One region of the Coprobacter tertius genome, then DNA from elsewhere that is predicted to be linked to it. Evidence: riboswitches for the same ligand, from Rfam matches in the RefSeq annotation. Region 1 holds a riboswitch; each other region holds the start of a gene.
The links. Region 1 has a riboswitch for cobalamin ahead of NMU02_RS06690 (hypothetical protein). Riboswitches for the same ligand answer to the same signal wherever they lie in the genome.
Positions count from the first base shown of each region.

Region 2: linked by a shared signal. The riboswitch ahead of NMU02_RS09600 (YncE family protein) and the one ahead of NMU02_RS06690 (hypothetical protein) in region 1 are both predicted to bind cobalamin.
Region 3: linked by a shared signal. The riboswitch ahead of NMU02_RS10270 (DUF5074 domain-containing protein) and the one ahead of NMU02_RS06690 (hypothetical protein) in region 1 are both predicted to bind cobalamin.
Region 4: linked by a shared signal. The riboswitch ahead of NMU02_RS10290 (TonB-dependent receptor plug domain-containing protein) and the one ahead of NMU02_RS06690 (hypothetical protein) in region 1 are both predicted to bind cobalamin.

Region 1 covers NZ_JANDHW010000005.1:143,926-151,966, forward strand. Annotated here, with positions in the region: gene NMU02_RS06665 (TonB-dependent receptor) at 1-2,098, opposite strand, end outside; partial or broken gene NMU02_RS06670 (nitroreductase family protein) at 2,255-2,461, shown strand; gene NMU02_RS06675 (Rossmann-like and DUF2520 domain-containing protein) at 2,523-3,293, shown strand; gene NMU02_RS06680 (KdsC family phosphatase) at 3,299-3,820, shown strand; gene NMU02_RS06685 (Maf-like protein) at 3,957-4,538, shown strand; gene NMU02_RS06690 (hypothetical protein) at 4,512-5,708, opposite strand; cobalamin riboswitch at 5,930-6,126, opposite strand; gene NMU02_RS06695 (MFS transporter) at 6,231-7,382, opposite strand; gene NMU02_RS06700 (DcaP family trimeric outer membrane transporter) at 7,629-8,041, shown strand, end outside.
Region 2 covers NZ_JANDHW010000008.1:128,269-136,309, reverse strand. Annotated here, with positions in the region: gene NMU02_RS09605 (ABC transporter substrate-binding protein) at 1-849, opposite strand, end outside; gene NMU02_RS09600 (YncE family protein) at 941-1,993, opposite strand; cobalamin riboswitch at 2,129-2,331, opposite strand; gene NMU02_RS09595 (response regulator transcription factor) at 2,375-3,016, opposite strand; gene NMU02_RS09590 (hypothetical protein) at 3,015-3,242, shown strand; gene thrC (threonine synthase) at 3,310-4,611, opposite strand; gene NMU02_RS09580 (cofactor-independent phosphoglycerate mutase) at 4,617-5,828, opposite strand; gene thrA (bifunctional aspartate kinase/homoserine dehydrogenase I) at 5,891-8,041, opposite strand, start outside.
Region 3 covers NZ_JANDHW010000010.1:5,526-13,566, reverse strand. Annotated here, with positions in the region: gene NMU02_RS10280 (cell surface protein) at 1-1,000, shown strand, start outside; gene NMU02_RS10275 (DUF5074 domain-containing protein) at 1,020-2,759, shown strand; cobalamin riboswitch at 2,756-2,953, shown strand; gene NMU02_RS10270 (DUF5074 domain-containing protein) at 3,095-6,412, shown strand; gene NMU02_RS10265 (2-amino-4-hydroxy-6-hydroxymethyldihydropteridine diphosphokinase) at 6,479-6,856, opposite strand; gene NMU02_RS10260 (Tex family protein) at 6,853-8,041, opposite strand, start outside.
Region 4 covers NZ_JANDHW010000010.1:14,554-22,594, reverse strand. Annotated here, with positions in the region: gene NMU02_RS10305 (nitroreductase family protein) at 210-965, opposite strand; gene NMU02_RS10300 (TonB-dependent receptor plug domain-containing protein) at 1,122-3,161, shown strand; partial or broken gene NMU02_RS13770 (YncE family protein) at 3,191-4,318, shown strand; cobalamin riboswitch at 5,291-5,496, shown strand; gene NMU02_RS10290 (TonB-dependent receptor plug domain-containing protein) at 5,620-7,626, shown strand; gene NMU02_RS10285 (YncE family protein) at 7,631-8,041, shown strand, end outside.

The DNA.
Region 1 (8,041 bases):
TTAAATTAAACTTGTATTTAGGCAATCGAGGAATATAGTCCTGAAAAAACAAAGCAATGCTATATCGTTGTTCGGTTGGGCGAGGTATCATTTTACCGTTCATTTTCTCTTCAGCCTTCATCAATGAAAAACTCAGCCAAGAATCTGTCCCGGGAACAAATTGTCCGAATAACTTCATATCGAGCCCGGCGGTATATCCTTTAGAATTATTTTTACCGCTATACCAAATTCTCACATTATCTACCTCATACGGAATTAAATTGTCGAGTTTTTTATAATAAACTTCGGCTGTAAATTTAAAAGGACGATCTACCGCCCGAAAAGAATAATCGCCGCCTAAAACAAAATGGATAGAACGCTGTGACTTTATGTTACGATTGAGATTCACGACCAAATTATTGCGCTCGTCACGTATCGTATCTCTGAACTCTTTATAAAAGGGAGCCTGATAATATATACCGGTAGCAAAACGTAACGTCAATTGTTCGTTTCGAATAGGAATAAACCCAACCGAAGCACGCGGACTGACAATACACTCTTTATTAAAATCCCAATAAGCAGCCCGTATTCCGGCGGTAAATGTAAAAAGACCGGCTGTACTGCGAAGCCGATAAGTATCTTGTAAAAAAGCCGAAAAACGATTACTTTCGATAGTCTGGTCCGAGTTAAGATTTGAGATCATTTCCAGTTTATGATCGAGATTGGGCAGCGAGTATCCGGCCGAATCCCTCAATTCCCATTCTCCTACCCGATCTGTAATTTTTTCCCGTTGATAATTGACTCCCCATTTTATATCGTTTTTCTTTATCCGGGTAGCCCCTTTGATTCCGAATGCAAATACCGACGCATTCAATTTATTGCGGGCATGTTCATGATAAGTTCCTACCCCAAGAGTTCCGGCAGGTTCCGTATTGCCGTCCTCTTTCGACATATCGATATCATCGAGCCAATATTGCCCCGTTATATCGTATTTAACGACTTCATTGGTCACAAAACCAGAAGCCATCAAAGTAAATGCGGTATTTTTAGAATAAATATAATCGAGTGTAAGTGCTCCGAACAAAGTCTGAAACTTATCCTTTTCCTGCCCGTCAAAATACACCTTAAACTGTTTTGCCATACTGGAAGTACCGAATTTTGTCGTACGTTCCTGCGGAATAAAATTATAGGTATTATTAGAAATGTTACCCAAAAAAGAAATATTCCATTTCGGATCGAAGCGATAGGTTAAAAAAGTCTGGTAATCGAGAAACGACGGATCATATTCTCCTTTCGTATCCAGCGAACTCAATAATGTAGAGTTGGTTTTATATCGCAAACCGTGCAATTGAGAAAATTTTTTCGTACTCTGTCCTAAATACACGCTTGCCCCCAAAAAACTGGCTGAAACACTCCCTTCGAAAGCTTCCGGATGCTTATATGTTATATCGAGAACCGAAGACATTTTATCTCCGTACTCGGCAGAGAAACCGCCTGAAGAGAAACCTATTTCTCCTACCATATCGGGATTTATAAAACTAAGGCCTTCTTGTTGACCAGATCGCACAGTTAAAGGACGATATACCTCGATACCATTGACATAAACGATATTTTCATCGAAATTCCCACCTCTTACCGAATATTGTGAACTCAATTCATTACTTGAGTTCACTCCGGCCAAAGTAGTCAGCATCGCTTCTACGCTTCCTCCGGTAGCATCCGGCATAAGTTTCAAGTCTTTAGAGTCTATACGCTGCAAAGTACTGGTTTGTTTTCTGTGCTCGGCAATAACGACTTCCTGAAGACTTTTATCTGATTTGTATAAACGGGCATTTAATGTAACATTTCCCTCTGAAGTAAGTAAAACTTTTTCTTCGGTACGGTAACCCAGACATGAAAATATAACGACCAGCGAATCGGATGCCGGAACCGACAATTCGTATTTTCCCTCCAACCCGGTCATTGTTCCGAGTATCGTACCTTTAATACGTACACTCGCAAGCTCAATTCCCTGATTATTAGCATCTATTATCTTTCCCGAAAGCATTATTTTCTTTTGTGCGACAGCACTCAGCGACAAAAAGAAAAAAAGTATCGGGATATATAATCTGTATCTCATTCGCAGTATCTATAATAAACCATTATTTACCTAACGTGAAAATATCGGTTAACGTATAAGTTCCCTCTCATTTTATGTACAAATTTATATCTTTTTCGCAGCGATTCTTCATCATTGTTGTATCTTTGTCTTATAACCGAATAAGCAGATTACAAAATGGGAAATATACATGAATTACTGCAAAACAGAAGAAGTATACGTAAATATACGGAGGAACCGTTATCGCCGGAACAAGTAAAGCTCATTCTCGAAGCAGCACTAATGGCTCCTTCCTCAAAACGATCGACCGGATGGGAATTCGTTGTTGTAGAAGACAAACTTCAACTCGAAAAACTTTCCTATTGTAAAAAAACGAAGAACGCAAACCCTTCGACGAAGAAAAAATGATGTGGGAGAAAGTACACATCGATAAATGGTAAAAAACATGAAAATCGTATTTATCGGAGCCGGCAACCTGGCTACGCAATTATCTTTAGCTCTACAGTCGGCCGGACATAAGATATCACAAATTTACAGTCGTACCGAAACATCGGCACGCGAGTTGTCGGATACATTGAAGACCGAATATACAACACAAATCGAGCAAGTACGTCCCGATGCCGATCTGTATCTTTTCTCGGTAAAAGACACTGTATTGCCCGAACTCATAAGGCACATGCCCCGTAATAACGGAATATGGGCTCATACCGCCGGCAGCATGCCTATGAATATCTTTAAGACCGCGACCGAAAAGTACGGAGTTTTCTATCCGCTGCAAACATTCAGTAAACATCTCGATGTAACATTTTCACACATTCCCATCTATATAGAAGGAAGTGACAGAAATGTAACGGCAGATCTGGTCGCTTTGGGAAAAGATCTGTCGGATAATGTACAGGTAATTTCCTCGGAACAACGAAAATTCCTTCATCTGGCAGCTGTTTTTGCCTGTAATTTTACGAACTATATGTATACTATCGCTGCCGATTTGCTTGAAGAACACGACTTATCGTTCACCGACCTCTTACCTCTGATCGATGAGACAGCAGCTAAAATACATAAAATGCCCCCTGTGGAAGCACAAACAGGACCGGCAATAAGATACGACCGCAACGTCATCGAAAAACATCTCGATCTGTTAAATCATGAAAATACCCGGGAGATTTACGAATTACTTAGTAAAAACATACATAAATATTACCACAAAAACAAGTAAAAGATATGAGCAGGATCGATTACGACCTTACCCTTGTAAAGGCTTTTATTTTTGATGTCGACGGGGTTCTTTCGTCAGATATGGTTCCCCTGCATCCGAATGGAGAACCGATGCGGATGGTAAACATCAAAGACGGTTATGCATTACAACTGGCGGTAAGGCTCGGTTATGTCGTGGCCATTATTACCGGAGGCCGAACGGAAGCTGTTAAAATGCGGTTTTCTGCATTAGGTATACGTCATATTTATATGGGAGCAAGTATAAAAACAGCCGCATACCATCAACTGGTACAGGAAACCGGACTTAAACCGGAAGAAGTACTGTACATGGGCGACGATATTCCCGATTATGAAGTAATGAAAAAAGTCGGATTGCCTACATGCCCTGCAGATGCAGCTCCGGAGATAAAATCGATATCCCGATACATATCATATAAAAACGGCGGATGCGGATGCGGACGTGATGTCATCGAACAAGTGTTGCGTGCACAAGGCAAATGGATGGCCGACGAAGCTTTCGGTTGGTAATATCCCGAATAAACCGTTTTATATATGAAAATAAAAAAAATACAAAGAAAGAATCAAAAGCGATAAATCTTACTCTTACCCTATCCCCTAACACCAGTCTGGTGAACTAAATAAACCAATAAATACCCCGAAAGAAATGCTTGAAAATCTCAAAAAATACGACATATTGCTGGCCAGCAATTCCCCCCGGCGCAGAGAACTGTTATCAGGTCTCGATATTTCTTATAAAGTAACTGCATTACCCGATATAGACGAGTCGTATCCTTCTTCGCTTACCGGGGCGGATATTCCTCTGTATATATCGAAAATCAAATCGAAAGCGTATCGTCCCATGATGAATGACGATACTTTACTGATAACAGCCGATACCATCGTATGGCTGGAGGGAAAAGTTTACGGCAAACCTCATAGTGCAAAGGATGCCCGTCTTATGTTAAAAACATTATCGGGAAAAACGCACGAAGTGATCACCGGCGTTACAATATGTACTAAAAACAAAGAATTATCTTTTACTGTAACGTCTCAGGTTTCTTTCGGGACGCTCGAAGACGAAGAAATAAACTATTACATCGATCGGTATAAACCTTTCGATAAAGCGGGAGCTTACGGAATACAGGAATGGATTGGTTATATCGGTGTCACTGGTATTTCGGGCTCCTATTATAATGTTATGGGATTACCTGTACAGCGTTTATATAGAGAACTGAAAACTTTCTGAATTTAGTTCTACCCTCGCTCTGTACTGCGTATTTTCTGTTACAGGAGAAAGAGAAAGATAACCGCTCTTCAACCGTCCGTTTTCTATAACTATCGGATAGCGTTTCTGTCTTTCGATGTGGTCTTTAAATAATTTTCCCGGCTCTTTCACAAAATCGACACAATAGCAACCTTCTGTCCCCGGCATGACGAAACGATCATAAAACAATCGGGATACCATTCCCATATTCATTCTTAAATTCATTTCTACACAGGGATGCAAGCGATAAACATTTTTTTCTTCATAAATCATCATGTCAATCCCGAGATACCCTTTATAAATACCGTTTAAAAACAATGCTAAAATACGGGACAAATGCATCTGCAAATTTTGCAATGAAGCCACCGGGATAAAATGCCCTAATTTATGAGCAATCGCCCGATCAGATGCCAAAAAGTTTTCTTTATAAACCCCTTTTTTATCGGTAAGAAAATAAGAATATCCGGCAAAATCGACTTTTCCGTTTCCGTTACTGTAAAATTCCATGGCAAAATCAACTACTTTATCATAATAAGGTTCCCCTATGATTTCTCCCTGCCTTCGTAATATTCCGTTACTCCACCGTTCTAAAGTAGTATCATATACGCCACGGCCCCAGCTCAACCCTTTTCCACTACCCGACCAAGGAGCTTTCAGTACAGTTCGGGAAGCACTTTCGAGAAAGTATTTCACCTCGGTTGCCGTTCTCAATCTTATAGGATTCACAGCGGGAAGCAATTCATAACCCGACTCTCGCAAATAATCGAGTATTTTTATCGTCACCGAACGATGCGAACAGACTCGTATTCCGGCCAGTTCCTCGGGAGTAGGAAGCATCGTTTTATCAACTCCATACCGAAGTAAACGATGATAAATTTCATTACTCCATCCCCAAGGAACAAACTCCGACGGCCGATCTCCTATCCCGCCAGCACCCACTTGTAACGGAAAAGATCCGAGTTGAGAAAAATCAGAAAGATCTATTTTATTATCTGTCAATACTTGTTCGCTCTCATCTGCATACCACACAGGTAAACAAGAAAGATCATAAGCGATCGCACGTGCCGCGGGAGGAGCCATATAATGGTCTCCGTTATTGGCGATCGCCAAATCATTTTCAGGATTAAATAAATGTATTACGGGATGAGCCATACGATAATTCCTTTTTTCGAAATACAAAAGTAATCAATTTTCATATCGCCCGCTTTTTTGCAACAAAAAAGCCTTAAATACAACTATCGTGTACCAAGGCTTTTCAGGATTGTAAAGAAACGGCGACAGGGATAGGAATTATCGCCATGAGTACCACAAATACAGAAAACAATATATTGGATAATATAAATCGTCTCTGAAACCCGTTCCTCGCAAGTTTCGGCAAAAACAAAGTATGGCAGGTCTTCTGACTTTCTCCTGTTTTATCCGCCTTCCCGTCATACAGACAGTGGCATTGGGTAATGAATAAAACAATAACGGAGATTCACAGCAGCGGGACTGTCCGGGAGTTACACCCGATTCCCTTTTAATCAACTTTGCAGAAAACAAAGTATGAACCAATACGTAACAAAAATACGATTCTTTTTTAGATGAAAAAAGGATTCGCCAAATTTTTTCCAAGAAAAAAACCGGTTTCTTTCAAAACCGGTTTTTCATAAATAATATCAGATTCAAAAAATATTATTTTTTTACTTTTACTCCAAATGAGCAGTAAGTCAGATATAATATACATATAAGAATTACGAATACCGAACCGTTCTGGCTACCGACCAAATCTGTTGCATATCCCATTAAAGGAGGAGCTACAGCACCGCCGAATACACCGGTGATCATAAGTCCCGAAATTTCGTTTGCTTTATCGGGTCTGCTCTGCAATGCCATAGAATAGATAATCGGGAAAATACTGGAAATTGTAAAACCGATAAGTCCTACGATAATATATATCGGCATTTCACCCTGTATAAAGAACAAAGAAATAATTGCGGCAATAGACACGATAATATTGATGCGAAAATATTTCATAGCCGAATATTTTGCCAAAACAACAGCACCCAACAAGGCTCCTATCGTACGCAATGCAAAATATACACTCGATCCGTATCCGGCTACATCATGCGGCAACCCGCAACGTTCGATTAACAATTTCGGAGAAAGAGTATTCATACCTACATCGGTACCTACTACAAAAATAATTCCGAGGAACAATAACAATATCGTTTTATCTTTCAGCAACCCGAAAGTCGCTCCCATTGAAGATGCTTTTTCCTGAGGTTCTTCTTCTACATGACTGAATATGAGCCACAACGTAGAAATTAAGGTGATACCTGCAAAAATCGGGAAAAGATACATCCAATCTCCCAAAGTATTCAGAGCAAAAGCTGCGATAAACGGCCCGCAAAACGAAGACACGGCTTTAATCACCTGACCTCCGGTAAGAGAACTCGTAAGAGCGTCTCCTTTTACCACATTCGTCAATAAAGGATTCAGCGATACTTGCAGAATCGTATTACCTATACCGAGAAATGCGAAAGCCAACATACAAGACGTCAGATTATAAGTTATAAAAGGCAGCATCATTCCGATAATGGTAATGATCATACTCACCAAAACCGTATTTTTACGGCCGATCTTATTCATAAGAATCGCGGTAGGTACCGATAATAAAAGAAACCAGAAAAATACCATCGACGGAATAAAACCGGCGAAAGTTTCACTCAGATCGAATGCCTGTTTTACATAAGTAGTCGCAATACCGACCACATCGCAAAACCCCATGACAAAAAATCCGAAAAGCACGGCGAGTAGTGCCGAAAGAGAAGTTTTGTTTTTCATTAGTTTAAATATTTGTGAATGAATTCGTGTGTTTTTTCAGGTTTCAAATATAATAAAAACTTACCGGTTAAAAGTATTTCGATAAAGATATTTTAGGAAATCCGCCTTTGGAGTTACACCGATTTCTTTCGTAATAAACGGCAGATTATCTTTACAAAATTTATTTTTTCTATAATTTACCAATGCCACTTTACAGCCGATATAAAAAAAATCTTACTTTTGCGCACGATTAACAAGAGTATACACATGAGGAAACTTTTATTTTTTACAGTTTTATTACTGACTGTGATTAATGGTTACGCACAAAAAAAGAACTTCAGTTACAAATTTTACGGTCAAATACGAACAGATTTGTTTTACAACAGCCGTGCAAATGAAGAAACCGTCGACGGACTATTTTACATGTATCCTAAAGACAAAGTTTACGACTCAAACGGGAAAGACCTGAATGCGACAGCCAACGGCAGTTTCTATGTATTATATTCCCGTTTAGGGCTGGATCTTACAGGACCTGCATTAGGAAAAGCCAAAACATCCGCTAAAATAGAGGCCGATTTCAGAGGTTCCGGAACATCTTTTTCTACCGTTCGTTTACGTCATGCTTATTTTAATCTCGATTGGGGTAATTCGGTATTGCTAATCGGCCAAACCTGGCACCC
Region 2 (8,041 bases), on a different contig from region 1:
CGGTAAAGCTATCGATCCGCTTTGGTCATTGTCCGCCCAAATATAGTCGGCACCCGCATCCGCAAAAAGACGAGCCATGTAACTATGTCCGCCGGGTACATACCAGGCCGACCCGGTTTTCATTTCTGAAATCACTGTCGGTTTTTTCTCGGGAGTTGTCGGAATTTCTTTTTTTAATGTGTTATAACGGTTTTCTATTGCCTTGAAAAGAGAATCGGCTTTTTGTTCTTTTCCAAAAAATAATCCCAAAAATTTTATCCATTCCGCACGACCCAGCGGTGAAGTTTCCATATAATCACTGCATTCGATAAGGGGGACTCTTATCTTTTCTAAACGGCCGTATCCCATATTCTGCATGGGAGAAACGAATACGGCTTCGGTTTTAAGATCGATGATTTTTTCTACATCGGGAGACATGGATACCCCCAAATCGGAAATACTACCGATACTTAATCCGTTTTGTATGTAAGGAATAGCGATGTATTTCGAGTCGCATACGCCGGTTATTTTCTCGATAGCGCCTAATTCATCGAGCAGGCTGCAATGTACCGAAGAGAATACCGATACTCGTTCGAGTGGGGTTCTAATCAAGGTCCCTTCCGGTAGAGTTTCAGGTAAATCCTTCTCCCGTGGTACGAGAATATAACGGTGCAATATGTGTCCGGGTTTCCATGGGTCATTTACAATCACTTCGGTATATCCTTCTCCCCGGTTTACTTTAAACCCTTCTGCATATGAAAGATGTGTACCGGCTGCAGTCGTCTCATTCTCAGTTGTTTTTTTGTTTTGACACGATAATGACAAGACCAAAAGAATAAAGACAGGCCAATGAAGGATTAATTTTTTCATGTTGTAAATCATTTAGTTAGGAAATCTGGGTAATTCTCGTGACTTAGAATCCGATTTATATTAATCTTGAATTTTAAATTTTTTATTCAAGTCATCTGACGTTGACCGTACAAACGGGATAATCGCCACCGGTACTCATTTTCTTTTTCAAATTCCCGTTACTGTCGAAGATATATACTTCTCCTCCTTCTGTTCCTTGTGAAGTTATATAAATGTCGCCGGACACTTCATCGGCACTCAGTTTATAAGGAGATGAACTGAATACGGAATAATCTTTGATAAAGGCGTTAGGTATTACCGCATCGGTTCGAGTGTCGAATACGGTGATCGTAGAAGAAGATCCGGTTTCATCGTAAACGGTATTCAGTAAGTAAAGTTTGTCGTTGCATATTGTCATTTCCGTAGCGGTGATATTCATCGGTGTTACATTGTTCGATGCATCGATCTTATATAATGCGGCGGGAATGTTCGCATAGAAATTACCCAAAGCGAGTACATAAATGTTTCCGGCACTGTTCTTAGCCAGGTATGCCGGATTAACGGCCACTTCAATTTTATTTTCCGTATCGTTAGTCAGGTCGACAACCGATACGGTTTTCTGACTTTGATCGTATGTGTAATCCGAGTTTGCCACATAAAGTTTATTATTGGAAATTACAATTTGTTCGGGATATTTCCCTACTGGGATTTCCTTTTTAATCTGCATTTCCGTTGTATCGATACAAGCTACTACGCCGGTAAAAGAAGATACGTAAACTTTTCCGTTGTCCGAGGTGAAGTAACGAGGTTTCTCTAATGTTTCGATCGTTTTCAACAATTTACTTTTTCGGTCGGTCACGTATATGGCATTCTGGTCGGTCATGGCAATATACATTTTCGATCCGTATACGATCATGTTGTTTCCCGTTTTTCCGAGAGCTTGGTTGTTTACGGCGTTAAAAATGTCTTTTGTGGCTATCTGCGTATTGGAATTGTAAAAAAAGAGATTGGAGTTATTAGCCGGATAACTTCCCGTATTAAGTACGTATATTCCTGCGAAAGGTTTTTCTGAAGGTTCGGGTTTGGGTTCGTCATCGCTGCATGAAGTAAAAGCGAATGTTAATGTCAAATAAAAAAATAATAAAGAGAGTCTGTTTTTTTTCATATCTTTTATCCGTTAATTAGTTTTTTATTAAAGAAGATCGGATAAAATATGAAGAAAGGAAGTTATAAAATGTGTTTTTTAAACGTATTTAATACGTTGTGACCTCCTATTCCCGACCTTTACCCGAAGTCTCGAATCAGTAATGATTTTCAGGCAGGTTTTCTGACTGTCTTCATATCGAAAGAACCTTCCCACCGGTATTACGGCAGTGGCTTAAGCAGGGCTTCGATACTTTTTTAGAAGATCACAGCTGCGGGTACAGTTCCGGACTTTCACCGGATTCCCTTTTAGGATAATTGTCGTTACGACAAATCCTCACCTTAAATCGCTGACAAATATAAGCTATTTTATTGGAAAGACAATGAATCCTGAATATTAGGTTTATATACAATATTCGGCAATATCGATAATGCCGGCTCTCATGGCGTATTTAGTAGCCTCATGCATGTTATTTACATTTATTTTCCTGAAAATATTTTTCCGGTGAGTATTAACCGTATGAAAACTCAGATGTCGTATGGTTGCGATTTCTTTGGTAGAATTGCCGAGAGCGATTTGTTTCAGTATTTCTGTCTCGGTTGCAGTAAGCCGTTCTGCCCGAATGCTCGTATTGTTTTTCGATATTAGTTGATTGCTTATTTCGTTACAGATATAGCGATGTCCTGAAAGAGTCTTTTGCAATCCCAGCAATATCTCTTCTTTAGAACAGTCTTTAAGCAGAAAACCGAAACGGTGGTTTATTACGATGCGGTTGATGAAATCGTCACTTAGTTCGTCCGAAAATAACAGCCAAGAAGAATCGGTATATCGTTCGCATATATTAATAAGTTCTTCTGGTCCCGAAAAATCGAAAAGTGTATAATCGAGTATCACGGTTGCCTCGGGTTGAGAAGATAAAAGTGAGAGTAATTCTTTTTTGCTATTACTTTCCGATGGTATTATATCGGGAAGTATTTCTGCAATCAGATGCCTCAATCCTTCTCGGCTGATAGCCTGGTTGTCGGCCAGAATAATTGTTTTCATGAATGGTGTTGATTCTTTATGGGACATATTGTGTTATTTTCCTTATTTCATATCTTTGTGTTTGGTAATAAAAACTAATAGATTGAAACAAAACGGTCGTCATCATAAAAACGCAGGGAAAAAGATTTCATCGGGAAGAAATCATAAATCTCCGTCTGGTAAAAGGGTTGGAAAATCAAAAGCCTGTAAGGCTGATAATGCCCGTAACCGTATTCTTAATCGTTGAGGATTATTCGGTTTAACCATTATCAACAAGTTAACGAGAATTGTCGATAACCTGTTGATAAAGTTTGTTATCTGCTGAGCAGAAATTTTTTAAAGGGTATAAAATCCGTAGTAAGTTCGATACTTTTTTTCTCTCCTTGCATAAATTCCTGTAATTTTATAGGCACGGTGATTTTATCATCGATAATATTTTCTACTGTATCGAGAAATTTTGCCGGATGAGCTGTTTCCAGGAAAATGCCTGTTTCGTCCGGACATAATCCGTCTATAAGAGCCTGATATCCGCATGCTCCGTGTGGGTCGAGCAAATAACCTGTTTCCCGGTAGGTTTCGGCAACAGTTTTCATGATTTCTTCATCGGTATAACTGTAGCCGCTAATGTCGTTACAAATTGCGTTGTGTGAGTATTTGTAAAGATCGAGTATACGTGCGAAATTGCTGGGATCTCCTACATCCATTGCGTTAGCAATCGTTGCTATCGATGGTTTAGGAGTATAGCATCCTGTTAAGAGATAATTCAGAAAAATATCGTTCCGGTTATTGGCTGCAATAAAACGTTTTATCGGCAGTCCCATTTTTTTTGCAAAAAGGCCTGCTGTAATGTTTCCGAAATTCCCACTGGGGACGCTAACGACTACGTTTTTATTTTTATTTTGTCGCTCCAGTTGTGCGTAAGCGTAAAAGTAATAAAAAGCCTGTGGGAGAAAACGGGCGATATTTATCGAATTGGCCGAAGTTAATTTTATCTTTGTGTTGAGTTCTTCGTCAGAGAATGCCGATTTTACCAGTGCTTGGCAATCGTCGAATGTACCATCGATTTCAATGGCTGTAATATTTTGTCCGAGAGTGGTAAATTGTTTTTCCTGTATTTCACTTACTTTTCCTTTAGGATACAGGACATATACATTTATTCCTTTTACTGCCAAAAATCCGTTTGCAACGGCACTCCCGGTATCTCCCGATGTAGCTACCAGCACATTTATCTCCTTTTGTTTTTTATTTTTGGTAAAATATCCCAAGAGGCGGGCCATAAAGCGGGCGCCTACATCTTTAAAGGCAAGAGTGGGGCCATGAAATAACTCCAGACTATACAGGTTGTCTTTTACGTTTACCAGAGGTGTATCGAAATTCAGAGTATCATATACGATTTCTTTCAATACATCAGCTTCTACATCATCGCCAAAAAATGCCTCTGCTACAATAAAGGAGATTTCCTGAAATGTCATTTCTCCGATATTGTGGTAAAATGCATCGGGAAGCCTCTTTATTTTCTCCGGCATATACAAGCCTTTATCTCCGGCGAGGCCTTTTACAACGGCCTCTTCCAGTGTGGCTTCTTTTACCTGTTTGTTTGTACTGTAATATAACATTGTATTTAGAGTTGTTTAAAAAATTCTTTGATAAACATATCTTTAGATAAGGTGCCGTATATGCCTTTGTTGGCACTGATTTCATCGAAGTTTTTTACTTCATCGCCAGTAGTCCCGGGTTTATAAATAACAAAAGGTACCGGCATAGCGGTATGGGTACGTAAACGGCACGGTGTAGGATGATCGGGTAAGAGGCCTATCGTAAGAGGTTCTCCCAACGACGGTGCCCCTTCAATTATTCTTTTCAGAAGACGTCGATCGAGGTATTCGATCGTTTTCATTTTAAGTTCGATATCTCCTTCATGGCCTGCTTCATCACTGGCTTCTACGTGAAGAAAAACGAAATCGTTTGTTTTTAAAGCTTCGAGGGCGGTATCGGCTTTTCCTTCGTAGTTTGTGGTATACAATCCGGTAGCGCCTTCGACGTTTATAGGTTTCAGTCCTGCGTATATTCCGATTCCCCGAATGAGATCCACGGCTGAAATAACCACTCCGTTTTTTATACCGTAGAGTTCCGACAAACTTTTCATTCGGGGCTTGTTTCCCGGAGACCAGGGCCAGATACTATTTGCCGGATCTTTTCCTTCGGCTATTCGTTTCTGATTTACCGGATGATTTTGGAGAATTTCTTGCGATTTGAATATCAGGTTGTTTAGCCTGTCGGCTGTCCTAAGACCTTCCGGTTTTTCTGCCTTTATCAGAATGTCTCTGAAAGGAGTTCCCGGTACGTCGTGAGGTGGGATACATTTGATAAATTTGCTTCCTTCTTTCATTTTCAATAAATGACGGTATGAAACACCAGGGAAGAAATTAACGTCGTCTCCTCCCAGATTCTTTTGGAGATAACGGATGAGTTCCCACGATTCTTCATTTGAAATATGCCCGGCGGAATGATTTTTTAATAGATTGTTTTCTATGCATACGAGGTTACACCTCATAGCAATTTCATTTTCTTCAATATCTATACCCATACTGGCAGCTTCGAGGGATCCCCGTCCTTCGAAAACCTCATCGAGGTCGTAGCCCAGAACCGAAAGATTTGCAATCTCGCTTCCGGGGTGATAACCGGAAGGTACGGTTTCAAGTAATCCGTTGCGTCCTTTTTGGGCGAGCATGTCCATATAAGGAGTATCAACTGCCTGTAAAAGAGTCTTATTTCCGAGAGATGCGATCGGCTCATCGGCCATACCGTCACCCAATACAATAATGTATTTCATTTTCCGATTTATTAAGTCCGGCATATCGGAAAACCGTTGCCGGAGATGATTAAAAATTTATTTTACCGGATATTCGCGATACTTATAATATCGGCGAATACGCCGGCGGCTGTTACCATGGCTCCTGCACCGTATCCTTTAATAACCATGGGGTATTCATTATAACGCTCGGTTGTAAGTAAAATTACGTTATTACTGCCTTCAAGATGATAAAAAGGATGTTTGTCATCTACGGTTTGTAATCCTACCGATGTTTTCCCATTCTCGAGACTTGCTACGAAACGGAACCGTTTCCCGGCATTGGCGACTTCTTTTCTCTTTTTTTCGAAAGTCGGGTCGAGTTGTGGAATATTTGTCCAAAATTCTTCGAGAGATCCTCTAAAATATTTATCGGGAATAAATAAATGTTTTTCTACGTCTTCCTGTTCAACTTTATATCCGGCTTCACGAGCCAGTATAACAAGTTTTCGTATTACGTCTTGACCACTGAGGTCGACACGCGGATCGGGTTCACTGTATCCAGCTTCCTGTGCCATTTTTATTGCTTTACTTAACGGGGTATTTTCACTGATTACATTGAAAATGTAATTGAGTGTTCCCGATACGACAGCTTCTATGCGTAGTATTTTGTCTCCGCTGTTTATCAGGTTATTTATCGTATTTATAATGGGGAGACCAGCACCTACATTCGTTTCGAAGAGAAATTTTACATCTTTTCTTCGGGCGATATGTTTCAGTTCGGCATAAGATTCGTAAGATGATGACGCTGCAATTTTATTGGCAGCTACGACCGAGACATTGTGGCTGAGCAAGTCTTTGTAAATACTGGCAATAGTTGTGCTGGCCGTACAATCTACGAATACTGCATTGAAAATATTCATATTGATTATGCCGTCGCGTATCGCTTGTGGAGTGGCGTTTATATCCGATTGTTTTAATCCTTCTTCATAAGAATCCAGAGAGATACCGTCTCTATTGAAAATACATTTTTTTGAATTGGCCAGTCCTACGATATTTAATTTCAGGGATTTGTTTTTAAGCAGTTTCGGTTGTTGTAATTTTATTTGGTCGAGTAGGTCGCTTCCAACCTGTCCTACACCTGCGATAAAAACGTTAAGTACCTGAGTGGAAGAAAGGAAAAAGGAATCGTGTATTACGTTCAGGGCTTTTCTTAAACTGTTCAGCTCAATAACAAATGAAATGTTAGTTTCCGAAGCCCCTTGTGCACAGGCGATTACATTAATACCGTTACGGCCCAACGTATTGAATAGTTTCCCGGCAATTCCGGGAGTATGTTTCATGTTTTCTCCTACGATTGCGACAGTTGCAAGATCTTTTTCGGCTGTTATTTCACTGATCTCGCCCATTTCTATTTCTTTGGCGAATTCTTCGTTCAAGACTTTTACCGCTAAGTCGGCATCGGCGTTTCGTACTCCGAAAGAAGTATTGTTTTCGGATGATGCTTGGGATACGAGGAATACACTGACTCCTGATTTTGCCAGAGCTTTAAATATGCGGTAATTGATTCCGATAACACCGACCATCCCTAATCCTGTTACGGTGATTAGACAGGTGTCGTTAATCGAAGAAATACCTTTAATCGCTTTCCCTTCACTCGAGTCTTCTTCCTGTGTAATCATCGTACCGGGAGCTTCGGGATTAAATGTATTTTTTATTACGATAGGAATGTTTTTGTGATATACCGGGTAAATGGTTGGGGGATAAATTACTTTGGCTCCGAAATTACATAACTCCATTGCTTCTACAAACGACAGATGTTCGATAACATAAGTCGTATTGATCACTCTCGGATCTGCTGTCATGAAGCCGTCGACATCGGTCCATATTTCAAGTTTCGATGCATCCAGTGCGGCTGCCAGTATCGCTGCGGTATAATCGGATCCGCCCCGCCCGAGATTGGTGGTATCGTTGCTTTTTTTATCGGAGGAAATAAACCCCGGCACGAGAGCTACTTTAGGGATTTCAGAAAATGTTTCTCTTACCAAATGGTTGGTAAGTTCGAAATCGACGATATGTTTGTTATATTGAATTTCTGTTTTAATAAATTGACGTGAATCGTAATGTATGGCATCTTTTATAACTCGACTTACGATAAAAGATGATAAACGTTCTCCATAGCTAACGATCGTATCTAATATTTTGGTGGATAAATCGCGTATGAGCGAAACTCCCCGATAAATATTTTTTAATTC
Region 3 (8,041 bases), on a different contig from region 1:
TCTGGCAAAAGACCCCGGTATTTACAATATGCGCTTTGAAATCATCGACGATCAAACTCCGTTCGAACATCAATTCCGGTTTGTTGTCGTTGAAGAAGAAGTAGAATACAGTCCATATATATCGAAAGTTTACGAATATCGTCCGGCTCCCGGACAATTCATAAACACGATGCCCGAATATCAACCGGGAGATACGGAAGAAACCATGCGAAAAAAAGCAGAAGAATGTATATCGGGTAAGAACGATGTGATGATATCCTTAGGTGGATACGGCGGATATATCGTTTTCGGATTCGACCATACCGTTATCAATGTTCCCGATCAAAAGGATATACTCATTTTAGGTAATGCTTTTTATTCCGAACTTTTTCCCGACGAAAAAGGGGGGAGCTGCGAACCCGGGATCGTATGGGTCGCTTTCGACCGGAATCAAAACGGAAAACCGGATGAGGACGAATGGTACGAACTTGCGGGAAGTGAATATTACAAGCCCGAGACACTCAAAAATTATGAAATAACTTATTCCCGTCCGGACGACTCGAAAATACCTGTACCGGACAAAGATCAATCCCTAAGCGACGTAACCTATATCCCCTGGATAGATAACAGAGGAGGGAGCGGATATGTATCGAAAAACTATTCACACACCCAGAATTACTATCCGCAATGGATAAAAGAAGACAGAATGGTATTTACAGGAACAAAATTGGCAAACAATGCTGTAGATAAAGCCGGAGACGGAAGTTATTATATGCTTTACGCTTATGACTGGGGGTATGTAGATAACCATCCTAATAACCTGACCGACCTTAATAGCTTCGATATAGACTGGGCCGTAGATACACAGGGAAATAAAGTACATTTGCCGGGGGTAGATTTTATAAAAGTATGCACAGCTATAAATCAATATTGCGGACGAATCGGAGAAATCTCTACCGAAATCATCCGTGCACAGGATTTACATATTAAAATTAACGATCCTGTCATACCCTATCCATAAATAATATAAAACATCAGATATGAAAAAAACAATTACCCTTTTATGTATTCTTTTAATAAGCGGTCTTTTCCCCCGACTGATATTCGCCGGGAAAAATATTCCGTTAAAAGAAAGCGATATCAGTGAAAACTATACGCAAGGTGTATTTATTCTGAACGAAGACTGGTATGGACATCAAAACGGCACAATTAACTTTTTGACTGACGACGGAGATTTTTACTACCGTATTTTCCAAAAAGAAAATCCAGGTCAGGAACTGGGTTGTACATCGCAATTCGCCACCATATACGGAGGGAAAATGTACATTTTATCTAAACAAGAAAAAGACCCCGGAGCAGCCATAACCGGTTCCCGATTAGTTGTATGCGATGCTGTTACCATGAAATGCCTGAAATCGTTCGAAAAAATCGCTACCGATAGCGAAAATAAATCTATTGCCGATAGCCGAGCCTTCTTGGGAGTAAATGAACATACCGGTTATATCGGTACCAGTAACGGCATATATTTATTCGATATAGATAATCTGGAAATCGGCCCGGTCATAGAAGGTACCGGAGGAAGTGCTACAAATACGTATTCTAACCAGATAGGGAATATGTTACGAGTAGAAAATCGGGTTTTTGCCGTTCACCAATCTGAAGGTATTTTAGTTATCGATGCCACGACAAACAAAATAGAAACGATTATCAAAGGACATTACGGATCGATTATTCTGAGCCTCGACGGCAATCTCTGGATTAGCGTTTGCGATAAATCGAACCTGATAGGTAATGCCAACCCTGTACCGATCCTGAAAAAACTCGATCCTTACACTCTCGAAATTAAAGATATCGCCCTTACTGATGAAACGGCGATTCCCAATTCTTGGTATGCCTGGACTGCTGACGGATTTTGTGCAAGTGCAAGAGAAAATAAATTATACTGGAGAAATAACGGATCGGGCATGTTCAACGCTCAAAAAATATACTGTTTCGATATCGCGACCGAGAGCATTACAGAAGTATTCGACGCTTCGAAGTTAGGAGACTGGATTATCTACGGTACCGGTTTCCGCATCGATCCTGAATCCGATGATTTGTATATATCTCTTTATCGCGGAAATCAAAGTCAAATATACGAAACCGTAAGACTGACCCCTTCCACCGGAAATATTCAGGAATATGAAATGATCGAGAATTACTGGTTTCCGGCTATGCCTGTTTTTCCCGATAACGAACTACCGGTATTATCAGCCGATTTCCCTTCGAAAATAATTTTAACGAATGAAAATCCTTTGTTCAAAATATCTCTGCAAGGATTGGTCACTGATGAAGACAATCTCGACGCAGCCATCGTCACGACCATAACCGAAATCGATCCGGTGGAAAAAATCAATGCAACGATAAAAAACGGTTATCTGACAGTTTCCTCTAAAACAGGTGGAAACTACTCCGGAGAAGTAACTCTTAAATTCAACTCTAATGGGAAAATACTCACCCACAACATACCGGTAGAAGCGATAGAACTTACCGACGGTATCGATGCAAACGGCATAGAAAAAGTAATCGTTTACCCAAATCCGGCAACGGATTATCTGTATATAAAAACAAATACAGATAAAACAGTACGTATTTTCGATATCAGCGGTCGACTGCTAAAAGTAATGCAGATTACCTCTGAAGATAACCAAATCATCATATCGGAATTACCGGCCGGTATATATCAGATATACATTTCGGGAACTAAAGAAACAACCCGAAGTATGTTTATTAAAAAATAAATAATAAGGCAACAGGTTCTGTACTTTCGGAGGAAAGGAAGAATAATAGGGAATCGGGTGAAAATCCCGAACAGTCCCGCTGCTGTAAATTTCATTAAAATGCACCGAGTCAAAAATGCCACTGGGAAAATTCCCGGGAAGGCAGACCAGTTGCGGAAATAAGTCAGAAGACCTGCCTGTATGCTTATTCATCAACAGCTTTCGAGGAAAGAGCTATTGTTGAACATCCCATATTTTATTCGGAATAAGATATTTCATGTTCTTCGGGCTCTTCCCTACGATGCTTATATAAGAAAAGCCATAACTAAATTATATTATTAAACTAAAAAAAGAACATGAAAAAAATCTACTTTTTGTTGGCTTCATTCTTGCTCTGTATCGGATTACAGGCTCAACAAACGCCAACTACCGTACAAGGTCATCCGTATGACTTTAGTAGGGTAAAGACACAAACTCCGGTGAAGAAACCCGGAAATTTAAAAGGACAGACCGACCTCTCGTTTACAATGGACAAAATCGAGAACTGGACCGGAAAAGGTGCAAAAAGAGCCGCATTAGTCGTACAATGGTTTATCGACAAAGGTGAAAAAGTCGATACCGTCGCCTTAGTATGGGGATATCGCTGGGATGGTGAAGCTACCGGTGCGAATATGATAGAAGCTATTGCCAAAGCCGACCCGCGCTTCTATATTTTAGGCCTTCCCGGTACGCAATACGGCATGGCGGTAGGTGGAATCGGTTATGATGCCGACAAAAAAGGAGAAGTCGCACTGATCAGAAACGGTATCACTAAGGTGGAACTGGAACAAGGGGTTTTTAATACCTCGGGGTATGATTTCGATGACTATGAAGCGGCCGATCCCAACGACTATTTTTTCAGCGGATGGCTCAGCAAAGGATTTTGGAATTATCGCTATAGAGATAACGAAACTAAGATTTTTGAAAATTCAAATATCGGGGCATCGAGTCGTTTTCTGGTTGACGGAAGCTGGGATTTATGGGTACCCTCCATTAATTTTTCATTTATTACGGACGAATCGGTATGCAGTAAATTTACCCCGGCACCGGCAGTTCCCGAAGACGAAAAACCGATCGACTATAAACAGGGAATGTTTCTCTTAAACGAAGATTGGTTCGGACATTCAAACAGTACCATCAATTTTCTCGATGCTGATGGAAAGTGGAACGATCGTGTCTTTAGAAGAGAAAACCCGGGAAAAGAATTAGGTTGTACCAGCCAGTTCGGAACTATATATGCAAATAAAGTGTTTATCGTATCGAAACAAGCTAAAGACAACAGTTCTGAAATCACCGGAGGCAGGCTCACTGTAGCCAAAGCTTCTACACTAAAATCTCTCGCACAATTCGAAACGGTAGGTGATGGTGACGGACGAGCCTTTGTCGGAGTCGATGATAATACCGGTTACGTATCTACCACGAAGGGAATTTATCTTTTCGATATTGCAAACCTACAAATCGGAAACATTATCACCGGAACTGAAGATACCGAATCTAATGTCATGTTACGTGCCGGAGATTACGTCTTCGCAATAAATAATACGAAAGGGATATTAGTAATCGATCCTCAAAACCATACGATAACAAAAACCATAGAAGGATCTTATAGTTCGATTATACAAAGTTCCGATGGTTCTGTTTGGGCCAGTGTAAAATCAACTGCCGAATTATTAAAAATAAACCCCTACACGCTCACTACCGAAAATGTAACGATACCAGCTGCCGTAGCAACTAATTTTGCATGGAATCTTCCCGCATTCTGGGCCAGTAACAAAACAAACACCTTATACTGGAAAGCTTCGGGAACGACCCTATACAAATACGAAATAGGAAGCAGCGAACCCTCGAATACGCCGTTTATCGATATTACCGGTAATGAAGGCGGTTATTCGATGTACGGAACAGGTTTCCGCCTCGACCCCGAAACAGAAGATATCTACTTAGTATTAAATAAAGGATGGGAGAATAATGCTACTGTATGGAAATACGATATTAACGGTACAAAACAGGCCGAATACCCTTTAGAACAATACTATTGGTTCCCTGCTATGCCGATATTCCCCGACAAATACGAACCTGTTATTTCGAAAGAAATGGTATCGAAAATCGTTATCGACAAAAACAGCGAACCGTATACTTATGCTCTGGACGGATTGGTAAGCGATGATGATAATCTGAACGCCGGAATCATAAAAACTCTTACTTATAATGAAAATGAGTTCTTTACAGCCGTTATAAATGCCGGAAATCTTATTATTACCCCCAAAACGACTGCCGGAAAAGAAAACATTACACTGAAATTCAATTCTAATGGTAAAACCGTCAACAAAACTATTTCGGTTGCAATAACCGAAGCTCCCGTTATTACCGCACAACCGGAAAGTGTAGAAGCTGTCATCGATGAAAAAGCGACTTTTAAGGTTACGGCTACAGGGGGTGAACTCACTTATCAGTGGTATGCTAACGGAGAAGAGATTAAAGGTAAAACTTCATCGACTTACAGCGTAACAGCCGGCGACGAAAATAACAACACCTCACTGTATTGTATCGTTAAAAATGAGTCTGGCGAAACAAAGAGTGAAACGGTTATACTAACCACCAAATACATCGTACCCGAAATTACAAAACAACCGGCATCGATCGAACGTACCGTCGGTGGATGGACTGCCGCCCAGTTTAACGTAACGGCTCGCGGGGGAAATCTTACCTACCAGTGGTATAAAGACGAGGTAGCGATAGAAGGAGCTACGACAGCTCGATATTCTATTGCCGGATCAAATTTGAAACTAACCGATGCAGGAAAATATTACTGCGCCGTAACCAACTCCTTAGGTACCACTAACTCAGATATAGCTATACTCACTGTTAAACCGGCTAAACCGTCGATCACAGAACAACCGACGGCGGTAAATGTCAGTGAAGGAGAAACGATAACCTTATCGGTAACCGCTAACGGTGAACTTGTTACTTACCAATGGTATAAAGATGAAGTAGCGCTGGAAAGTAAAACCTCGGACAAACTAATTATCGAGTCTGCTTCTTTAAATGATGCAGGTAATTATTATTGTACCGTCTCTAACGTTTCAGGGTCAGTTACCAGCAATAAAGTAGAGGTTAAAGTAACCCCGAAAGCTCCTGAAATTACGGCACAACCGGTTGACGTATCGGTGAAAGAAGGAGAAAAAATTTCCCTCTCTATAGAAGTTACAGGCACAGATATCTCTTATCAATGGTTTAAAGACGAAGTTGCCATCGCTGACGCTGCCTCCAATATATTTGAAATTGCTTCCGCCACAAAAGACGATGCAGGTGAATATTACTGTGTAGTAACAAACACTACCGCTTCTGTCACCAGCGATAAAGTAAAGGTTACCATAAATAATCTCGACGGATTAGATGCTACCAAAGCCAGAATTGTACAAGTATTCCCCAATCCAGCCGTATCGTATATCAACGTAAAGGCAGCCATAGGAAGCCGTATCTCGATCATCGACAATAAAGGATCGCAAATACTGGAAACTTTACAACAGAGCGAAACAGAAACGATCAATATAGAAGGATTAAGCAACGGCGTTTACTTTATACGTATCATCGGAAATAATCAGGCACAAGTAGTAAAACTGATCAAACGATAAGGTCCCTAAATTCTGATAAAAAAACCGGCGTTCTTCAATGCCGGTTTTTTTATCATTTTACAAGAATTACTTCAATTCCAATAATCCTATTTGCATATAATCCTGTAACATGTCACGAGGTTTCACCACTTCATCATTCCATACCACAATGTCGATATCGAGAGGAATCTCTCCTTGCCGCTTCGAATCAGGATGCCGTCCAGCCGCTTTTTCCATCTCTTTGAAACGTTCCCTCAAATGATCGAAATCCCACTCCGTTTCGATAATTCCCACACAATTATGATAATTAGGCTGGGGTATACTACTTACCGGAACCGTCTCATAACATGAAGAAAACTTAGCGGAAACCGTTATGGCTTTTATCTCCTGACAACTTTTCTTTACAAGCAGCATCCCTCCTTTAATATTAGACGCCAACCCTATAATCGCCCGATTTATTTTCATATTTCTTTCATTGTAAGTTGTACCCTCTTTCTATCTCTATCTACACCAATTACTTTAACTTTTACATGCTGATGTAAAGATACGACCTCGGTCGGATCGGAAACGAAACGATCGGCCAACTGAGAGATATGTACCAAACCGTTCTCTTTGATTCCGACATCGACAAAACATCCGAAATTCGTGATATTAGTCACTATACCGGGTAATACCATACCTTCACGAAGATCATCAATCGTTTTTACCGAAGGATCGAATTCGAATACCCGAATACATTTTCTGGGATCTCGCCCGGGTTTGTCGAGTTCTTCCATGATATCATTCAAAGTGGGAAGTCCCACCGTTTGCGAAATATATTTTTCGAGATTCAAAGACTTTCTCAATTCTTTTTTCACAATCAAGTCTCCGACGGTACAGCCGAGATCACGGGCCATTTGTTCCACAACAGAATAACTTTCGGGATGTACTGCAGAATTATCCAACGGATTTTCAGCATCCTGTATTCGTAAAAAACCGGCCGATTGTTCAAAAGCTTTTTCACCCATACGAGGAACCATCATCAATTCTTTACGAGACGCAAAAGGTCCGTTTTTACTGCGATAATCTACAATATTCTGAGCCAATTGAGGCCCGAGGCCCGATATATAAGTGAGAAGATGTTTACTGGCCGTATTTACATTTACACCTACCTTATTGACACAATTTTCGACAGTCTGGTCGAGCGACTTTTTTAACTTCACCTGATCTACATCATGTTGGTATTGCCCGACTCCGATCGATTTAGGATCTATTTTAACTAATTCGGCCAAGGGGTCCATTAAACGACGGCCGATCGAAACCGCCCCGCGTACCGTAACATCATAATCTGGAAACTCTTCTCTCGCCACTTTAGAAGCAGAATATATAGATGCTCCGTTTTCGCTCACGACAAAAACCTGTACCGAACGATCGTATCGTAAATTAGTTATAAACTGTTCAGTTTCACGGCTCGCCGTACCGTTTCCGATCGCAATCGCTTCGATATTATAAGCCTCTACCAATTTGACAATTTTACGAGCGGATCCCGAAATATCTTGTTTGGGAGGATGTGGATATATCGTTTCGTTATGCAACAGCGTACCTTGAGCGTCGAGGCAAACGACCTTACATCCGGTACGATATCCCGGGTCTATTCCCATTACTCTCTTC
Region 4 (8,041 bases), on a different contig from region 1:
ACAATTATATTTTTTGAAAACTTTTTCATCAATAAAAATATTTAATACTTTAATTTACTGATATTTATATTTTAAAATTGGAAACTTTTAAAAATAATCAGATCATAAAAATTATTTTTCATGCAAATTATTATTCACTAATGAGATTAAAAAAATCCCCTTTTCTTAAATAAAAAGGGGAATAAACAGTATATAAATCAAACCATTTCTTACCGAGATTCAAACGGTAGTTTAAATCCTTGTTTCCGCAAATAACCTTCCATATCGTATTTAAGCGCTTCCCGATAATAACACAACATATGTTCTATCCAGTCATTATCAGTAGTCGTACCAGAACGACTGCGATTATAATCCGATATCGTCTCATCATATTTCAATAATTTTTCTGTCATATCATCTTCTCGATACCCGTTTTCATGTATAAGTAAAGATAACGGCTGCTTCGGCTTCAGATCGGGAGTTTCGGCAGGGTAACCGATCGTCAGTCCGCATACCACAAAAACACCATCAGGCAAATTCAACAATTCAGCGATTTTTTCGGGATGCGCAGTACGGGCATAACCGATAAAGCAACATCCCAATCCTAAAGAATAGGCCGCCATCGCTGCATTCTGCATGGCCAGCGAAGCATCTATCATTCCTACCATTACACCATCGAGGGTTTCGGTAAACAGAGGAAAATCTACACCTTTAGCCTGCGCGGCAACCTTTATTTTATGAAAATCGGCACAAAAAGCCATAAATACCGCACTTGTTTTTATTTGTTTTTGACCCGTTATTTCATATAACTTTTCTTTCTTTTCCTGATCGGTTACAGATATAACAGAAAATTGTTGGCCATTATAACTGGTAGGGGTATTTGAAATTGCCCGATAAATATAATCGAGTTGCTCTTCACTTAATTTTTCTCTTGTATAACGCCTAATCGAAGTACGCAACATCAATATGTCTTCTATATTTTTCATCTTCCTATTTTTTTTAAATACTACAATTAATCACCCGGTTTTGTTGCAAATGTAATGAAACAAATACAGGGAAACAAGAAACAGCTATTTGTTACGTTAGGGTATTATTATTAACTTTGTACCGGTCAGCCATTCCGGATTACCGGCTCTGGAAACATGCATAAAATACAAATAACACATATCCCTCGTTTTTTTTCGTACCTGTTATCCGGTATGATGCTTTGTATTATCTATTCTGCTTCTTTCGGGCAAACCGCCCCCGACAGTTTAAAAACATACCAAATCTCACCTGTAACAGTAACGACCCGGAATCCGGTACGTAACGATATAATTCCGGCACAAAGATTATCGGGGATACAACTCGAAAAACTAAACTCTCATACGGTAGCCGATGCTATTCGTTTCTTTTCGGGAATACAAATAAAAGACTATGGGGGGATAGGTGGACTAAAAACGGTTAATATACGAAGTATGGGTAGCGAACACGTAGGTGTATTTTACGACGGAATCGAAATAGGAAACGCTCAAAACGGAACGGTGGACCTCGGACGATTCTCTCTCGATAATATAGAAGCCGTTACCTTATATAATGGACAAAAGAGTTCTATTTTTCAACCGGCAAAAAATTTCGCATCCGCAAGCTCTATCTATCTCGAAACGAAAACGCCTCTTTTTACCGACAATGAATATTATCACCTGAAGGCTACTTTCAAAACCGGATCGTTCGGAACAGCCAATCCTTCTCTATTATGGGAACAAAAAATAAATTCCGACATTTCGATGTCGGTAAGCACAGAATATTTGTTTACGACCGGGAAATATAAATTCCGCTATAAAGTACGAGACGGATATGACACGACCGCAGTCAGACACAATGGGGATGTAAACGCATTTCGAGCAGAAACCGGTTTATTCGGCCGCATCGATAATGGGTACTGGAAAACAAAAGTGTATTTATACCGTTCGGAAAGAGGATTTCCAGGCGCTGTTGTCAGAGGTAATTTTACTCACGAAGAACGACAATGGGATACAAACGTATTTACTCAATCATCATTCCGTAAAAACTTCGGTAAATTTTACAGTCTGATGCTAAACGGAAAATACGCTTACGACTATTTACACTACTTAGCCGATCCCCAAAAAGATCCCTCGGTAATGTATGCCGATAATCACTATAAACAGCAAGAATTCTATTTATCGGCCGCAAATCGATTTTCACCTATATCCTGGTGGGAATTTACTTTTAGTGCCGATTATTTGTTGAATAAACTAAATGCCGACTTGAGAGACTTTTCGACCCCACTGCGCCAATCGGGTCTGATTTCGTTTGCGACTGCATTCGATTTTGGCCCAATCAATATCCAGGCAAGCCTGCTGGGAACTTATGTACATGACCGTGTAAACAATAACGGGAAAGCCGCTAAAGACCGATACAAACATTCACCGGCAGTCGTTTTTTCTTATACTCCATTTTCCCGTGCCGACCTTACTTTCAGAGCCTTCTATAAAGACATTTTCCGTATGCCTACATTTAACGAACTGTATTATGTTCCAACGCTTACGGTAAGCACTCTCAAACCCGAAACGGTAAAACAATACGATGCCGGTTTTCTTTACCGCCTTTCCCCTGCAAGAGTCTGGCTTCGATCCTTAGAAGTACAAGCCGACGCCTATTACAACCAAATAAATGACAAAATCATAGCAGTTCCGACCAATAGTTTTTTCAGATGGAGTATGCGTAACCTCGATAAAGTAGAAATAAAAGGGATAGATATTGTCTTTAAAACAGTTTTTCAACCGGTTAGAGAACTCGATCTGGGAATAAAAATAAATTATACATTTCAAAAAGCTCAGGATATGAGTGATAAAGATCGGGATAATTACAAGGGACAAATACCCTATATTCCCATGCATAGCGGAACGGCTTTATTCAACGGCAGTTATAAATCATGGGAATTGAATTACAGCTTTATTTACACAGGAGAACGTTATATGTCTTCTACCAATACTCCCGACAATTATATTCTCCCGTGGTATACCAGCGATCTGTCCTTTTCAAAAAGCCTGCGATGGAATCGCTATCGACTGAAAATTACAGCTGAAATAAATAATCTGCTCAACCAGCAATACGAAGTCGTGCCGAATTATCCTATGCCCGGTACAAACTTCAGATTTATATTTAACTTAACGTTCTGATTCCTATGAAAATATCCATTATCACACTAATGAAAACTGTTATCTACGGGCTGATATTTTCTCTTTCAGTATTCATCTGTTCCTGTCGTGACGAAATGCCTGTACTCAAAACCGAAGAGACTCAACTGGCCCCCGGTCGCCCCCATGCATCAATAAAAGGCTTATACTTACTCAATGAAGGAAATATGGGACAAAATAAAGCGTCTATCGATTGTTTCGACTTCACAACTGGAATTTATTACCGTAACATATTTCCCGAACGAAATCCTTCGGTTGTAAAAGAGTTAGGAAGCGTTGGAAACGATATTCAAATCTACGGAAACCGCCTTTATGCGGTCATCAACTATTCTAATCTGGTAGAGGTAATGGATGCCACTACGGCAAAACACATAGGAACTATCGAAATAGACAATGGCAGATACATTACATTCAAAAATGACAAAGCATATATAAGTTCGTATGCAGGACCGGTCGGGAACGATCCTTATTATAGAAAAGGAATCGTTGCCGAAGTAGACACAGCCACACTGCAAATTACACGGACCGCTACTGTAGGTTATCAACCCGAGGAAATGGTTATCGTCGATAATAAACTTTTTGTTGCCAACTCGGGTGGCTATATGGCCCCTGATTATGACCGGACGATATCGGTCGTTGATTTATCTTCCTTTACCGAAGTCAGAAAAATCGATGTAGCCGTCAACCTCCACCGTATTAGAACCGATAATTACGGAAATATGTATGTTACCTCCCGCGGCGATTATAAAGGTACTCCTTCTGATATTTATGTCATCGATCCTTATACCGAACAAGTAAAAGGAAAATTAAATATACCGGCCGACAATCTCTGTATCAGTGACGATAAAATATACATATACAGTAACGACTGGCAAGCAGATACGGGACACGGTAACTCTTCATACGTTTTATACAGTATCACAGCAGGAAAAATTATTTCGGACCATTTTATCAACGACGGTACCGAAAAGAATATTGCCCTGCCGTACGGTATTGCCGTAAATCCCGAAACAAAAGAAATTTTCGTTACAGATGCTCCCTCTTTTACCGATCCCGGAAAACTCTACTGCTACTCCTCCGGCGGTTATTTACAGTGGAGTACGACAACCGGCGATGCACCGGCACATATCGTCTTCACACGATTACAATTAGTACATCCCGACAAAAGGCCAGACACCCCACAAACCGGTCCGTCGCCTTACATCACAAAAGTCCTCGACTATCGCCCGGCACCCGGACAAAATATAAATATACTCCCCTATTACAAACCGGGAGATACACAGAAAGACATGAATGAAAAAGTTCTGAATGCTATCGGAAACAATCGTCAAGGGACAATCTCTTTAGGAGCATACGGTGGATATGTAATCGTTGGCTTCGATCACACGATCGAAAATAAACCGGGAGAAAAAGATTTCAGAGTACTTGGAAATGCTTTTTCCTCGATGATCGATAGTCGGGGAGGCAGCTCTGAACCCGGAATACTTATGGTCGCATACGACGAAAACGGGAACGGTATGCCCGATGACGACGAATGGTACGAATTAGCCGGCAGTGAATACAATAAACCGGAAACACTGAAAAATTATACGATCACCTACGACCTGAATTCAATAGGGAATACATCCTCTCAGTATATTCCATGGAAAGACAGCGAAGGACAAAACGGTTATATACAAAAAATACAATTTCATAACCAACCGTACTATCCCCAGTGGATCGAAACGGGTAAATTAACGTTTTCAGGAACGCGACTCGCTCCAAACGCAAAAGATATAGGTGTTAACGGAAGCAGCTATTGGGTACAATATTTTTATGATTGGGGGTATGCCGATAACAAACCGAACGATTCCGACGATTCGTGTTTCGATATAGATTGGGCTGTAGATGCGCAAGGAAATAAAATAAGTCTGCCGGGAATCGATTTTATTAAAATATATACCGGTGTAAATCAATATTGCGGACCTATGTTAGGAGAATCTTCTACCGAAGTCTCCGGTATTATCGACCTACATCTTATTCAATAGGCTAATACATAATTTATTATATTTCATTTTTAATATTTGATTCTAATAAAATAAGTAATACTGGTTGTAATTTTAATATTTCTTTCTACCTTTGCCAAGCATTGGTTCCAGACCGCCATTTCCGGCGATCGGATTAAAAGGGAATCAGGTGAAAATCCTGAACAGTCCCGCTGCTGTAAGTTTCATACAGACATCATAAGCAAAACCATTGCCACTGGAAGATTTATTTCCGGGAAGGCTGCTTAATGATGGAAACAAGTCAGAAGACCTGCCATGCCTACAATTTTCAATAGCTTTCGAGGAAAGAGCAAATTGAATACAACGATAGTTTAGCGTCATCCCGCGCATTTTTTATCTTTTGTATTTTTGCATTTCCATCCGGCTATTCAGTTTTTAATTGCTAACGAGCGAGGATGAGAAATTTTTACAAACACAAAATTTTATCGGTAACCGTATCTTTTCTTTATCTTTTCCCGGTTTTTTCACAAAACCGGCTCGACTCGATCCAACACTTGCCCGACGTAACAATAACCGCAAAAACATTTAAAGAAGTTATCCCTTCACAAAAGCTTAGTGGTAAAGAACTGGAAAAACTCAATAGCCAAAGCGTAGCCGATGCTCTTCGTTATTTTTCGGGAGTACAATTAAAGGATTATGGAGGTGTAGGAGGGATAAAAACCGTAAATATCCGAAGTATGGGTAGTCAGCACGTCGGTGTTTTCTATGACGGCATTCAAATAAGCAACGCACAAAACGGGCAGGTAGATCTGGGCATGTTTTCCCTCGATAATATCGAAGAAATTTCTTTGTATAACGGACAAAAAAGCGAGATTTTTCAACCAGCTAAAGATTTCGCTTCTGGAGGAGCCATATATTTGCGTTCGAGAAAACCTCGTTTTACCGAGGGGAAGACTACGCACCTGAAAGCGACTCTAAAAGCCGGATCATTCGATGTCATCAACCCTTCGCTTTTATTCGAATACAAAATCTCTCCCCAAATAAATACCTCCTTCAGTGCGGAATGGCTCAATGCGAGCGGAAAATATAAATTCAGATACCGGCGTGTCAATCCAGCCGGCGAAATCGCTTACGATACGACTGCTACCCGTCAAAACGGCGATATAAACGCTACACGCCTCGAAGCCGGACTATTCGGTACGATAAAAGACGGAACCTGGCAAGCCAGATTTTACAATTATAATTCGGAAAGAGGTATTCCGGGAGCGATCGTAAACAATGTATGGAGACGCGGCGAAAGAATATGGGATACCAATTCTTTCATGCAAGGTACGGTACAAAAAGAATTCACTCACCGTTATAAAAGCATGCTGAATGTAAAATACGCTTTTTACCGTACTCATTATGTAAATAACGATGATAAACTCATACAGGTAGATAACCTGTATAAACAAAAAGAGATATATCTTTCATCGGCCAATGTATATACGATATTGCCCCAGTGGGACGTATCGGTATCTTACGATTTTCAATGGAACGAATTACGCTCGGATATGAGGGATTTCGTTTACCCTACCCGCTATACTCATTTATTGGCAGCGGCAACTTCGTATACATGGGGACCTTTAAAGGTATTGGGAAGTTGTTTGGGAAGCTTTGTCAAAGACCGCATCCGAGAAATAGAGTCTCCCAAGCCCAAACGTATAGTTTCTCCATCTGCTTACCTTTCGGTAAAACCTTTCTCACGTCCTGAATTATACATAAGGGCATTTTATAAAAAATCGTTCCGTATGCCTACCTTTAATGACTTGTATTATGCCGATATGGGAAATTCGAAACTGAACCCCGAAAACGCGACTCAGTACGACATAGGAATTACCTACTCGAAAAACTGGGATGATGGATTTTTTCGGACCTTCAGTATTCAAACAGACGGATATTATAACAGCATTAAAAACAAAATAATTGCCTACCCAAAAGGCCAGCAATTCAGATGGACGATATTGAATCTCGGCAAAGTCGACATCAATGGGATCGACATCTCGGCTCAAACTACATGTAGCCCGATAAACCGATTATTCATTACGTTAAAAGGACAATACACTTATCAAAAAGCGATTGATGTAACCGATCCCTCCGACAACTATTATCGCGACCAAATTCCTTATATCCCCTGGCATAGCGGCTCGGCAGTTTTACAAGCTGCATATCGGGGTTGGTACGCTAATTACAGTTTTATATATGTAGGAGAAAGGTATAACCAGCAAGAAAATATCCGCTATAATTACACACAACCCTGGTACACCAGCGATATTTCACTGATCAAGGAATTCCATCTGAAATTCGGAACACTGAAAGCAGCGATCGAGGTAAATAACCTTCTCAGTCAAGATTATGATGTGATTCTTAATTATCCGATGCCTAAACGAAACTATAAATTTACGTTATCTATCGAAATATAATACGATGAAACCGACGCTTTCACATATTATCTTAATATCATTTTTCCCGATAATCTTTTTAGCTTGCCGGGAAGATGAACTCGTGGTACCGGCGGAATACGAAATTATTCCCGAAAAGGCAGATGTCAATGCCGCCCCGAGAGGAATGTATGTATTGAATGAAGGCAATATGGGAAGCAATAAATGCACTCTCGATTATCTCGATTATACTTTTGGACTGTATATACGCAATTTATATGCCGAACGTAACCCGAATGTTATAAAAGAACTCGGCGATGTCGGAAACGATATACAAATATACGGGAGCAAGCTATATGCCGTTATTAATTGTTCGCATAAAATAGAAGTAATGGATGCCCGTTCGTGCAAACGCATCACGCAAATCGACATTCCTAATTGCCGCTATATACGATTC